Regions from separate parts of the Streptomyces sp. NPDC050988 genome, predicted to be linked through region 1. Evidence: riboswitches for the same ligand, from Rfam matches in the RefSeq annotation. Region 1 holds a riboswitch; each other region holds the start of a gene.
The links. Region 1 has a riboswitch for cobalamin ahead of ACIBEI_RS36535 (cobalamin biosynthesis protein). Riboswitches for the same ligand answer to the same signal wherever they lie in the genome.

Region 1 (3,340 bases):
GACGGCGACCCGCAGGATGTCCTCGCCGACGGGGGAGGAGACCTCGGACTCCCGGACCGAGCCCCTCAACGAGACCCTCAGCCCGTCCTCCTCGTCGATGCCCAGACCGTGCTGGAAGGGCAGGACCCCGTACGTACGACGTCCGGTGAGGTTCTCGAGCATGTCGAGGCCCGGCTCCAGCAGGGACACGTCCCCGCGGAACTTGTTGACGAGGAACCCGGCGACGAACGCCTGGTCCTCGGGCGAGAGCAGCGCGACGGTCCCGAAGAAGGAGGCGAATACACCCCCGCGGTCGATGTCGCCGACGACGAGCACGGGCAGCCGCGCGTTGCGCGCGATGCCCATGTTCACGATGTCCGTCCGCCGCAGATTGATCTCGGCGGGACTGCCCGCCCCCTCACAGATCACCGCGTCATACGTGCCCCGCAACTCGGCGAGGCACTCCAGCACGGTCCCGAGGAGCTGTTCCTGCCGCCCGCCGTGATAGCCACGGGCGCTCATCTCCCCGACGGGCCTGCCCATGAGGACGACCTGGCTGCTGCGGTCGCTGCCGGGCTTGAGCAGTACGGGATTCATGAGCGCGGTCGGTTCCACGCGCGCGGCCTGCGCCTGCATGGCCTGCGCCCGCCCGATCTCGGCGCCCTCCCGCGTGACGAACGAATTGAGCGACATGTTCTGCGCCTTGAAGGGCGCGACCTTGACGCCCTGCCGCACCAGCCACCGGCAGATCCCGGCCGTCACGACGCTCTTGCCGGCGTCGGAGGTGGTACCGGCGACGAGCAGCCCGCCGCCCGTGCGCCCGCTCATTCCCCCACTCATGACGTACGCCCCTTCGTGCGAAGGCCGTTGACGAGGAGCCGCCCGGCGACACTCACGCCGAGCGCGAGCAGACCCACGCGCCGCGAGAGCCGCACCGCCCGCTCGATGTCCCCGACCTCCACGGCCCGCCCCCCACCATTGAGTACGGGCCGGTGCTCGACCCTCCCGGCGTACGAGAGCGTCCCGCCCAGCCGTACGCCGAGCGCCCCCGCGAACGAGGCCTCTACGGGCCCGGCGTTGGGGCTCGGGTGCTTGACGGCGTCGGCACGCCAGGCGCGTACGGCCCCGCGCGGATCGCTTCCCGCGACGGCCGCGAGGACGGCGGTGAGCCGCGCCCCGGGCCACCCCGCGACGTCGTCGAGCCGCGCGGAAGCCCAGCCGTACCGCCGGTACTTGGCGGACCTGTGCCCGACCATGGCGTCGAGCGTGTTCACGGCACGGAATCCGACGAGCCCCGGCACACCGGCCGCGGCACCCCACACGAGGGCGCCCACGACGGCGTCGGAGGTGTTCTCGGCGACGGACTCGACGACGGCGCGGGCGATCCCGTCGGCGTCCAGCGCCTGCGGATCGCGCCCGCACAGGTGGGGCAGCCGCTCGCGGGCCACCTCGATGTCCCCGGCGGCGAGCGCCCCGCCGATGGCCCGGGCCTCCCGCCCGAGCGAAGTCCCGCCGACGACGGACCAGGTGGCGGCGGCGGTCAACGCGACGGACGCGGCGCCCGAGCCGCGCACGGAACGGCCGGCGAGCGCGGCGAGCCCGGTGGCACCGCCGACACACACGGCGGTGTGCAGCGCGCCCCACCCCCGGTGGTCCCGCCACAGCACCCGCTCCACGGCACCCGCGGCCCGCCCGAACGCGGCGACCGGATGCCCCCGGCGGGGATCGCCGAGCAGCAGGTCACCGAGGAGGCCGGCGGCGGCGCCGTACGCGAAGACGCGATCGGCACGCATCGGTTCAGCCGACCGTCAGGTCGGGCACAACCGTCGCTGGAAAGGCACTTGGGCAGCCGCGCATGGCGTTTTGTCCTCACTCAGGGTGTCCGCGCCCTGGTTCGACGAGACCGACGGCGAGAGTTCCTGGCTCCCGGGGTATCGATTCCCCGGTAACAGTGGCGGGACCGCGCCGGATTCGCACCGGCTTCCTCTCCTGCCGCCGTACATGGCTCCGGCAGTCCACCACGCCCACGAACACCCGTCAACTTGCCGTTGACCTGCGACGGGAGAGTGTGCTGAGGCCCACACACGGACACGGCTCCGCCCCGCCGACCGGGGGCCGACGGGGCGGAGTCGTGCGGGACGGAGGTGTGCGGGACGGAGGTGCCGTACGCGTCAGACGACGATCAGATAGATCCCGTACGCCACCGCCGCCGCGCACGCGGCGAAGCAGGCGTACGCGCCCGTGACCGCGAGGGTCGCGGTGTCGCCCTGGGCGGAGGCCGACTCGCGCTTGGAGAGGCCGACGATGCCGAGGGTGAAGAGGCCCACGAGGGCGACGGTGACGATGAGGCTGACTCCGAAGACGGAGCCGAGGGCTGCCCAGTCGATCTTCATGCTTGTGGGTTCCTTACACCGTGGCCGTACGGGCGGGCTCGGTGGCGTCCGGGCCCGGGATGGTGGTCTTGAGTTCGTCGGCCGCGGCGACCGTGCCCGCCGGCGGCGGGGTGACGGCGGCGATGGCGGTGGTCACGACACCGGCGGGCTCGCCGTCGACGTCGTTCACGTTGTCGACGGTGACGGGCTGGCGGCGGGAGAGCGCCCAGATGACCGCGGAGCCCGCGATCAGCAGCGCGCCGGTGAGGACGATGCCCCAGGTGCCCTGCTTGGTGAGGAACTCGGCGCCCGCGCCGACCAGACCGGCGGCGGGGAGCGTGAGGCCCCAGGCGACGAACATGCGGGTCGCGGTCGACCAGCGGACGACGCCGCCCTTGCGGCCGAGGCCCGAACCCATCACGGCACCGGAGCAGGACTGGGTGGTGGAGAGCGAGAAGCCGAGGTGCGAGGAGGCCAGGATGACCGTCGCGGCGCTGGTCTGGGCGGCGAAGCCCTGCGGCGGCGCGAGGTCGGTGAGGCCCTTGCCCATGGTGCGGATGATGCGCCAGCCGCCCAGGTAGGTGCCGAGCGCGATGGCGACACCGGCCGAGACGATGACCCACAGGGGAGGGTTCGAGCCGGGCGCGATCACACCGCCGGTGACCAGGGCGAGCGTGATGATGCCCATGGTCTTCTGCGCGTCGTTCGTGCCGTGGGCCAGCGAGACCAGGCCCGCGGAGGTGATCTGACCGGCGCGGTAGCCCTTGGACGTCGCCCGCTCACCGGCCTTGCCGCTGATCCGGTACGTCAGCCGGGTGGCGAGCATCGCGGCGAGTCCGGCCACCAGCGGCGCGGCGACGGCGGGGAGCAGCACCTTGGTGACGACGGTCGAACCGTTCACCGACGACCAGCCGGCCGACATGACCGCGGCGCCGATCAGGCCGCCGAACAGTGCGTGGGAGGAGCTGGAGGGCAGACCCAGGAGCCAG
Region 2 (3,340 bases), on a different contig from region 1:
GAGGACGGTACGGGCCAGAGTGTCCACCCACACCAGGAACACCGCTCCGGCGAGGGCGGTGACCGGCAGCAGCCGGGCGTGCCCTGCCCCCACCAACGCCCTTGCCGCATGCGGGAGTACGAGGCCGACGAAGCCGATCGCGCCCGCCGAGCTGACGAGCGCGGCGGTCAGCAGTGCCGTGGCGCACAGCAGCACGAGTCGCGTACGGGCCACGGAGACCCCGAGCGTCGCGGCGGCGTCCTGGCCGAAGGCGAACGCGTCGAGCGTCCGCGCGTACCCGAGGCACACCAGCAGCGTCACCGCGAGGACCGCGAAGCACACCCAGACGTCGGTCCAGCCGACCCCGCTCAGCGAACCGAGCAGCCAGAACAGCACCCCGCGGGTGGTCTCGGCATCCGCGGCGGTCATCACGACGAAGGAGGTGAGCGCGGAGAAGAGCTGCATCGCGGCGACCCCGCTCAGCACCACACGGTCCGTCGCCCCGCCCAGTGTGTGGCTGAGCAGCAGGACGAGCCCGAACGACAGCACCGCGCCGAGGAACGCGCCCGCGGAGACGGAGACCAGGCCCCCGCCGACGCCGAGGACGACCACGATCACGGCGCCGGTCGAGGCGCCGGAGGACACCCCGAGGACGAACGGGTCGGCGAGCGGGTTGCGCAGCAGGGACTGCATCACCGCGCCGCACACGGCGAGTCCGGCACCGCACACGGCCGCCAGGAGCGTACGCGGCAGGCGCAGTTCCCAGACGATGCCCTCCCGGATCGGGGTCAACTCCGTGCTGCCCCAGCCGAGATGGGAGGCGACCACGGACCAGACGTCGCCGACCCGGATGTCCGCGGGGCCGATGGTGATGGCGACGGCGACAGATGCGAGGAGCAGGGCGACGCCCGCGGCGATGAGCAGTCCCAGGCGCGACCGTGTCACCCGGCGAGCCCGAACTCCCGCAGGGCGGAGGCGACTTGCTCGACACCCTCGACCGTGCGGATGGTCGGGTTCATCGCCTGCCCGCTGAGCAGGACGTACCGCTTCTTCTTCACGGCGGTCATGTTCTTGGTGACCGGGTCGGACTCCAGGAACTCGATCTTCTTCTTCGCGGACTCCGCGGTCTGCGACTTGCGCGTCAGGTCGCCGATGACGAGCACGTCGGGGTCGCGGTCGGCGACGGTCTCCCAGTTGATCTGGGGCCACTCCTCGCGCGTGTCGTCGAAGACGTTCTTCGCGCCGAGGGTCCGGGTGATGACGCCGGGCGCGCCGCAACAGCCCGCCATGTAGGGCGAGTCGGAGTTGGCGAACCAGTACAGGAGGGTGACATCGGAGGCATCGATTCCCGAAGTGGCCTTCTTCGTACGCCGCTTGAGGTCGGCGACGAGTTGCTCGCCCCGCTTCTCGACGCCGAACACCTCGGCCAGGTCGCGCACTTCGCCGTAGACGGCGTCGATGCCGAGGGCCTTCTTCCGTGAGCCGTCACCACCCGAGGCGTTGTCCTTGCCGACACAGTCGGAGGGCGAGACGTAGGCGGGCACGCCGAGCTTCTCGAACTGCTCCCGGGTGGCCACGCCGCCCTTGCCGAGCGTCGACACGAACGAGGCGGCGACGAAGTCGGGGTCGGCGTCCAGGACACGTTCGAAGGAGGGGTTGTTGTCGGCGATCCGCTCCACCTTCGCGTTCGCCTTCTCCAGGCCCTTCATCACCGGGTCGGTCCAGGTCGCGGTGCCGGCCATGCGGTCGGCGAGGCCGAGCGAGAGCATGATCTCGGTGGTGCCCTGGTTGAGGGAGACGGCCCGCTTCGGCGGGGACTCGACGCGTACGGTCTGCCCGCAGTTGTCGAGGGTGACGGCGGGCCCGGAGTTCCCGGAGTCCGTGTCCGACGATGTGTCTCCCGAACCGCAGCCGGTCAGCAGGAGGGCCCCGGACAGGACGAGGGCAGCGGGACGGGCAAGACGTGCGACGGGCACGGGAGTTCCTCAGGCGTCGAGGGCTCGAACGCGGAGCCCGGTCGTACGGTGCTCCCCCGTCGGCGCGTGACCGCGGAGGCCGCCAGCAGGTCTTCGGACTCGGGGTCACCCGGACGAGGCGCCTTCCCGGACCGTCATACCGGTCCAGTGGCCGATGCCCCGCCCGTCACCCTCACCGCTGCGCGTCAGCTCCGGATTTCCACCGGATTCCCTGACCCACGTACATGGGTTCGACTGGCCTCGGCAAGCTATCACGGCGGGTGTCGCGGACCGGCGGGCGGACGTGCGGAGAGACCGGGGACGGACCGGCGTTCGGACCTGCCGACGGACGCGGCGGACGGACCGGCACTACGGGCCCCATCGGCCGCTCCACCTGTTCCGGCCGTGTTCACGGCTACGCCACACCCGCGCCCACGCCCCTGCCCCCACGGCCTGAATGAGTGGTTCCGCTCAGTGAATCTCCAGGAGGCACCGGAGGGCCGCCCCATGACCGGGACCGAAATGGCGGGGACCGCATCCGCAATCGACCGTCGTCGCTTTCTGCTGGCGTCCGGCGCCGTCGCGGTGGGAGCGACCGGAGGAGCCGCGACCCTCTTCCCACGGCAGCGCCCGACCCCCTCCGTGCAACCAGCCGCGGAGAGTGCGGCCCCGCAGCCGCCCCTCGCCACCCGACGACCGGCACGCCAGGCGCCGCGACGCGCGGCGCCGTACGCGGCCACCACTCTGGACACGACGGCCCGCCTCGGAGGCCAAGCGCACGGCACCTACCGACGGCTCGTATCGGGCCCCGGCTGGCCCATGGTCGTACGCGGAGATCTCGCTCCTGCCGCCACCGGCTGCCAGGACCGGCGCACACCGCTCGCGTGCTTCGTGCAGTTCACCGACCTGCACCTCACCGATGTGCAGAACCCGCTGCGCACCGAGTTCCTGCGGTCGCGCAGGCCCGCCGCGTGGCGGGCCCAGGAGGCGCTGGGGGTGGCCGGGGCGGTGGCGCTCGTGGAGCAGGTGAACGCGCTCGGAGAGGGACCGAACACCGGTCTCGCGCCCGGGTTCGTGATGACGACGGGCGACAACATCGACAACAACTCCGCGATCGAACTGGAGTGGTTCCTCACGCTGATGAGCGGCGGCAGGATCACTCCCAACAGCGGGGATCCTGCGGCGTACGAAGGCGTCCAGAACTCCGGCCTGCCTCTGTACTGGCATCCGGACGACGCCGCCCTGCGCGACCTGGACAAGCGGCGCGGGCTGCCCCGCATACCCGGCTTCCTCGACGCCGCGATACGGCCCGTGACCAGCCCGGGGCTCGACATCCCCTGGTACTCCACGGTCGGCAACCACGACGACATACCCGGCGGCTGTCTGTCACCCGCGCTGGGCGACTT
Region 3 (3,340 bases), on a different contig from region 1:
GGTGGAAGTAGCGCTCGACGAGCCACTGTCCGTCGTGGTCGGCCGGGCGGAGCTCCTCCCTGTGTGTGGTCCGGGTGTAGACCACGCCCATCCCGACGGCCAGCATCTCCTCACGCTCGTCCGGGAACCGTTCGGGGTCGACGACCAGCCGAGACAACTGGTTGACGAACTGCCAGGGTTCTGTGGCGCAGCGCTCGGCTGCCGTCGCCGCGATCCGGGCGGTGTGCGAGTCGGTGATGTGGTCCAACTCCCGTTCCAGGGCGGTGTCTTCGAGCACGATGCCGCTCCGTACGCCCGGCGGGATCACCCGCGAGGAGTGCGGAACATGCAGGACCACGGGGGAGTCCGGCGCGCCGGCCACGAGACGGTGGGAAGCCGACACGTCGTTCATTCTGGAGTCCTCGATGCGGGCGCGTGGGGGTTGGCGGTGAGCGCGGGTGCGAGTCGTGCGTCAGGGCATGTGCACCCTTCCTACTACACCAACGGGCCCCAGCTGGAGGGGTACGCGGGCCGCGCGGGGAACCGCGGGAGTGGCTACCCCTCCAGCATCGTCCGAGCTACAGGCCGTCGCGGACCATGGCGGCGACGATCTGGACGTGGCGATTGGCCGCCGTGTTCGAGAACTCGTTGTCGTAGTTCAGGCCGTAGGGCCAGAAGTGCCCGCCACCGGTGGACAGCGTCGCACCCGAACCGTCGAACTGCTTGACGAGGGCCGTGGCCTGCGCTCCGCGCCAGGTACCGCTGCCCCCGAGGGAGGACCAGCCGGAGCTCGTGCCCACGCCGATGGTGTGGGCGATCTCGTGCAGCGCGGTCCGCTCGGTCATGTAGCCGCGGTTGCCGAAGCGGATGGTTCCGTTGATGTTGCCGTCGGCCGTGGGGACGCCCGGGTCGTAGCGGACGGTGATGGTCTTGCCGAGGTCGCTGACGTTGTTGTAGCGGGCCACCGCGGCGTTCATGGCCGTCGTGATGAGGTTGTACGCCGTCTGCTGGTCCTGGGTGGGGTTGGCGGCCCGTTCGAGGGTCCAGGTGATGGTGGCCGCCGCCACCTGTTCCTTGGGGACCGGGGCGGCCTGGGGTGCGGCCTGTGCGACTCCGGGCCCGGCCAGTAAGGCTCCTGTCAGCGCGGCTATGGCCACCTTCCTTCGCCAGGGCATGGCCGCTCGCTCAGTGGGCTCCGGGGTGTGTCGTGGGCTCATGGAGAAGGCTCCTGTGTGGGGGGATGTGGAGGTTGGGCTGTCGGGTGCGGAGATGACGGCTTGGACAGTCCACGCCGTGGCCGACATTTCAAGCATTGTTCGAGATGCCGATCAGACGTACTGACGTACTGCTGTCGGAACCTCCGCCAGTATCCAGTCGCTGACTGCGACGTCAAGTGGCCCAGCCCATCCGCCACTTCCCCGGTTTGCTACGCTCCCGTCGCTGCCTGTGGGGGAAGTCCGGTGAGAGTCCGGCGCTGACCCGCAACGGTGTGCGTGGCGAACCCGTGGTTCGTCGCGTGAGCCCGATCGCCCGCAGGTGGTGCGACCCGTTGACTGCTCGCCGTGGACTGCGAGAGGGGACCGCACGGCCGGCGTGTCGTACGGGCTGCCTCTTTTCCTGATGTTCAGGCGGGCCCAGATGAAGGACCGCCCCGACCGTGCGCCGAAGTCCGAGCCCGAGCCCGAGCCAGACCTCGATCCCAACGCCGAGCCGGATATCCGTCGTGCCCTTGGTCTTTGGGCTCGGGCTGTTGCTCCTCGTGTCGATCGTGTGCGGGGTGGCTCTCGGGGCCGCGGGCGTCGGCTGGGCGGACGTGCAGCGGTTTCTGTGGGCCGGGTTCACCGGCGGGACGGTGCACGCCGGAGACATGGCCGCGTACACCATCGTCTGGGAGATCCGGCTGCCGCGTGTCGTGCTCGGTGCTGTCGTCGGAGCGGGGCTCGCGGCCGTCGGTGTGGCGGTGCAGGCGATGGTGCGCAACGCGCTCGCCGATCCGTTCGTGCTGGGTATCTCCTCGGGCGCCGCCGTGGGCGCCAACGCCGTGATCCTGCTCGGCGCGTTCGCGGGGCTGGGAGTCTGGGCGCTGTCGTTGTCGGCGTTCGTCTCGGCTCTCGCGGCGATGGTGCTGGTGTACTCCGTGGCCCGGTCGGCGCACGGGCTGACGCCGCTGCGGCTGATCCTGACGGGGACGGCTCTGGCGTACGGCTTCGAGGCCGTCACGACCGTGATGGTGTTCGGGGCGGCCCGGGGCGAGGCGGCACGGTCGGCCATGATGTGGCTGCTGGGGAGCCTGGGCGGCGCGACATGGGCGCAGGTGCCGCTCGCCGCCGTGACCGTGGCGGCCGGGTGGGCGTGGCTGCGGTGGCGCGCCGAGGCGCTCAACGCGCTCGCCATGGGTGACGAGACCTCGGCCGCGCTCGGTGTCCAACCGGGGCGGCTGCGCCGGGAGTTGTTCCTTGTCAGCGCCGCCGTGACCGGCACCGTGGTCGCGGTCAGCGGGGCCATCGGGTTCGTCGGACTGATGGTGCCGCACGTCGTGCGGATGCTGGTCGGGGCCGATCACCGGCGGGTACTGGCGGTGGCCCCGCTCGTCGGCGCCGTCCTGCTCCTGTGGGCGGATCTGTTGTCCCGGCTGCTGCTGGCACCCGCCGAACTGCCCGTCGGGGTGATCACCGCGGTGGTGGGTGTGCCTGCCTTTCTGCTGCTGATGCGGCGCGGCGGTTACGCCTTCGGGGGCCGCTGATGGCCGCCGGGGCCGACGTGAGGAAGGTGGGCGGCCATGCGGCTTGACCTGGCAGGGGTGGCGGTCGAAGCCGCCGGAGTCCGGTTGGTCGACGACATCCGACTCGCCGTGGACAGCGGGGCGTTCGTCGGTCTCGTCGGCCCGAACGGCAGTGGCAAGTCCACCCTCCTGCGCTGCGTGTACCGGGCGCTGAGTCCGGCGGCGGGCACCATACGGCTCGACGGGGACGACGTACACGCCATGTCGCCCCGGGCCGCCGCCCGGGTGCTGGCCGCACTGCCGCAGGAGTCGTCGGCCGAGTTCGACTTCACCGTCGCCGAAGTGGTCGACATGGGCCGGCTGCCGCACCGGGACCGTACGGCCGCCGGGGACCGTTCCGTGTGCGCGGACGCCATGGCCCGCACGGGTGTCACACACCTCGCCGAGCGCGGGTTCCTCGCCCTGTCCGGCGGTGAGAGACAGCGCGTCCTCATCGCCCGCGCACTCGCCCAGCAGCCCAGGGTGCTCGTCCTCGACGAACCCACCAACCACCTGGACATCGCCCACCAGTTGGACGTGCTCTCGCTGGTCCGGGCCAGCGGCCTGACCGTGCTGGCCGCTCTGCACGACCTCAACCTG
Region 4 (3,340 bases), on a different contig from region 1:
AGGTGGTGCTCTCCTCCGGCATCCCGTTCACCATGGTCGACCTGGACGCCTCGCACCGGTGGCTCTTCGGCCCCGCCGACCTCGCCGCGCTGGAGGCGGCGGGGGCGGGCGCGGCGCTCGCGGCCCGGCTGCTGCGGGTCTACACCGACTCCTACCGCCGCCACGGCGGAGGCGACTCCTGCCCGCTGCACGACCCGCTCGCCGTGGGCGTGTGCGCGGACGAGTCGTTCGTGACGCTCGCGGAGGGAGCCGTCGTCGTCGAGTGCGCCAGCGAACTCACCCGCGGCCAGACCGTGTTCGTCCCCTCGGCCGCCCAGCGGAACTACTACACCGAGTCGCCCGCCCTGACCGCCCGCACCCGCCACATGGGCCGTGTGGCCCTCGGCCCGGGCCCACGCGACTTCACGAAGGACTTCGTCACGACCCTCCCGCAGTGGCCGGCCGTGGGCTGAGCCCCCACGGATGACCTCGGCCCTGGTGCGGGAAAAACTCGGCGGCCCCACGCCGTACCCCTCGGGCACACTGCCAGGCATGGACATCGTGATCAGGCGGGCGAGGCCCGAGGAGTACGAGGCTGTGGGTGAGATCACCGCGCAGGCCTATCTCGGGGACGGGCTCCTCGACTTCGGCGAGAGCGACGAGTATCTGGGCGAGCTGCGGAACGTGGCGAAGCGGGCCGCGGCCGCCGACGTACTGGTGGCCGTGGTGGGGGCAGGGGCGGGCGAGCGGGTCGTCGGCGGCGTGACCTTCGTCCCGTCCGGCGGGCCGATGGCCGAGATCGCGCGCGAGGGCGAGGCGGAGATACGGATGCTGGCGGTCGCCGGGGAGGCCCGCGGGCACGGGGCGGGCGAGGCCCTCGTACGCGCCTGCGTCGACGGCGCCCGGGCCACGGACGGCTGCGTACGCGTCGTGCTGTCCACCCAGCGCACCATGCACAGCGCCCATCGCATCTACGGACGCCTCGGCTTCACCCGCGCCCCCGACCGCGACTGGAACCCGATCCCGGACCTCGACGACATCATGCTGCTCACCTACGAGTTGACGCTCTGACACCCTCCGAAGCCGACACGACACAACATGTGGGGGTGCTTCCCGAGCCCGGCACAAGATGTATGCTCATGCTCGCTGTCGCCGCAGGGGAATCCGGTGCGAATCCGGAACTGTCCCGCAACGGTGTACTTGTGCATGTCTGTCCCCAGAGGAGAGCCGTGCGCCTGGTCAGTCCGAGGACCTGCCGACAGCGTGCCCAGGCCACCCGGCCCGGGTGCCATGACGTCCGGGCCTCGCGGAGTGGGCCGGTGGACGCGGCGTACCGCTGCGCAGAGCGTGTACCCCCGTGTGCCCCGAACCCCTCTCCCCGCAGGCCCCGTGCCGAGCGAGGGAGAGCCCCACGTGACCATCGCGCCAGCCGATCCGGTCTCAGCGAAAGCGCCCCAGTACCAGCAGGACAGGGCCGAGGCCGACGGACCGGGAACCGCGTTGCTGCGGACCCTGACCGACCTCACCGCCGACCTTCCCGACGCCGATCCCGGCAGGGTCGCCGCCGCCGCGCTGCGCGGCCGGTCCTCCGTGGGAGCCGACGGGATCACCGCGGAGCTGCGCGAGCTGGCCACGGAGGCGGCCGCGGGCCTCATCTCCGAGGACCCCGTGTACTCGAAGCTGGCCGCCCGCCTGCTGACGATCGGCATCGCCGAGGAGGCCGCCTCGCAGGGGGTCCGGTCCTTCTCCGAGTCCGTCGCGGTCGGCCACCGCGAGGGCCTGATCGCCGACCGCACCGCCGAGTTCGTACGGACCCACGCGGCCCGTCTGGACGCGCTGATCGACCTTGAGGGCGACGACCGCTTCGGCTACTTCGGCCTGCGCACGCTGCACAGCAGGTATCTGCTGCGGCACCCGATCACGCGGTCCGTCATCGAGACGCCCCAGCACTTCATGCTGCGCGTGGCGAGCGGTCTCGCCGAGGACACTGCGCTGGATTCAGAAGCGGGCACCCGGTCGGTCGACGAAGTGGCCGCGCTGTACCGGCTGATGAGCCGCCTCGACTACCTGCCGTCCTCCCCCACGCTCTTCAACTCCGGTACGCGGCACCCCCAGATGTCGTCCTGCTACCTCCTCGACTCCCCGCTGGACGAGCTGGACTCCATCTACGACCGCTACCACCAGGTGGCCCGGCTATCGAAGCACGCGGGCGGCATCGGCATCGCGTACTCCCGTGTCCGTTCCAGGGGTTCGCTGATCCGCGGCACGAACGGGCACTCCAACGGCATCGTCCCGTTCCTGAAGACGCTCGACGCCTCGGTCGCCGCCGTGAACCAGGGCGGCCGGCGCAAGGGCGCGGCCGCGGTGTACCTGGAGACCTGGCACTCCGACATCGAGGAGTTCCTGGAGCTGCGGGACAACACCGGTGAGGACGCCCGGCGTACGCACAACCTGAACCTCGCGCACTGGATCCCGGACGAGTTCATGCGCCGGGTGAACGAGGACCGCGTGTGGTCGCTGTTCTCGCCGTCCGACGTGCCCGAGCTGGTCGACCTGTGGGGCGAGGAGTTCGACGCCGCCTACCGCAAGGCGGAGGAGCAGGGCCTCGCCAAGAAGACGATTCCGGCCCGCGATCTGTACGGCCGCATGATGCGCACCCTCGCGCAGACCGGCAACGGCTGGATGACCTTCAAGGACGCCGCCAACCGCACGGCCAACCAGACCGCGCTGCCCGGCCACACGGTCCACTCCTCCAACCTCTGCACGGAGATCCTGGAGGTCACGGACGACGGCGAGACGGCGGTCTGCAACCTCGGTTCGGTCAACCTCGGCGCGTTCGTGAACACTGCCCCCGGGGCCACCGAGGTCATCGACTGGGAGCGGCTGGACTCGACCGTCCGTACCGCCGTCACCTTCCTCGACCGGGTCGTGGACATCAACTTCTACCCGACCGAGCAGGCGGGCCGCTCCAACGCCAGGTGGCGACCGGTGGGCCTGGGCGCGATGGGTCTGCAGGACGTCTTCTTCAAGCTGCGGCTGCCCTTCGACTCCCCGGAGGCCAAGGCGCTCTCCACCCGGATCGCCGAGCGCGTCATGCTCGCCGCGTACGAGGCGTCCGCCGATCTCGCCGAGCGCAACGGCCCGCTGCCCGCCTGGGAGAAGACCCGTACGGCACAGGGTGTGCTGCACCCGGACCACTACGACGTGGAGCTGAACTGGCCGGAGCGCTGGGCGGCGCTGCGAGAGCGGATCGCCTCGGTCGGCATGCGCAACTCGCTGCTGCTCGCGATCGCGCCCACCGCGACGATCGCGTCCATCGCGGGCGTCTACGAGTGCATCGAGCCGCAGGTCTCCAACCTCT

Region 2: linked by a shared signal. The riboswitch ahead of ACIBEI_RS10715 (ABC transporter substrate-binding protein) and the one ahead of ACIBEI_RS36535 (cobalamin biosynthesis protein) in region 1 are both predicted to bind cobalamin.
Region 3: linked by a shared signal. The riboswitch ahead of ACIBEI_RS21095 (FecCD family ABC transporter permease) and the one ahead of ACIBEI_RS36535 (cobalamin biosynthesis protein) in region 1 are both predicted to bind cobalamin.
Region 4: linked by a shared signal. The riboswitch ahead of ACIBEI_RS13455 (ribonucleoside-diphosphate reductase subunit alpha) and the one ahead of ACIBEI_RS36535 (cobalamin biosynthesis protein) in region 1 are both predicted to bind cobalamin.

What each region holds. Positions count from the first base shown of each region.
Region 1 is NZ_JBITFQ010000025.1:82,260-85,599, forward strand. It holds gene ACIBEI_RS36530 (cobyric acid synthase) at 1-807, opposite strand, end outside; gene ACIBEI_RS36535 (cobalamin biosynthesis protein) at 816-1,772, opposite strand; cobalamin riboswitch at 1,870-2,006, opposite strand; gene ACIBEI_RS36540 (hypothetical protein) at 2,151-2,372, opposite strand; gene ACIBEI_RS36545 (anion permease) at 2,386-3,340, opposite strand, start outside.
Region 2 is NZ_JBITFQ010000003.1:553,991-557,330, forward strand. It holds gene ACIBEI_RS10710 (FecCD family ABC transporter permease) at 1-924, opposite strand, end outside; gene ACIBEI_RS10715 (ABC transporter substrate-binding protein) at 921-1,955, opposite strand; cobalamin riboswitch at 2,022-2,209, opposite strand; gene ACIBEI_RS10720 (TIGR03767 family metallophosphoesterase) at 2,442-3,340, shown strand, end outside.
Region 3 is NZ_JBITFQ010000009.1:26,391-29,730, forward strand. It holds gene ACIBEI_RS21085 (N-formylglutamate amidohydrolase) at 1-391, opposite strand, end outside; gene ACIBEI_RS21090 (hypothetical protein) at 558-1,154, opposite strand; cobalamin riboswitch at 1,386-1,532, shown strand; gene ACIBEI_RS21095 (FecCD family ABC transporter permease) at 1,676-2,722, shown strand; gene ACIBEI_RS21100 (ABC transporter ATP-binding protein) at 2,759-3,340, shown strand, end outside.
Region 4 is NZ_JBITFQ010000004.1:485,358-488,697, reverse strand. It holds gene ACIBEI_RS13465 (nucleoside hydrolase) at 1-452, shown strand, start outside; gene ACIBEI_RS13460 (GNAT family N-acetyltransferase) at 532-1,050, shown strand; cobalamin riboswitch at 1,083-1,254, shown strand; gene ACIBEI_RS13455 (ribonucleoside-diphosphate reductase subunit alpha) at 1,393-3,340, shown strand, end outside.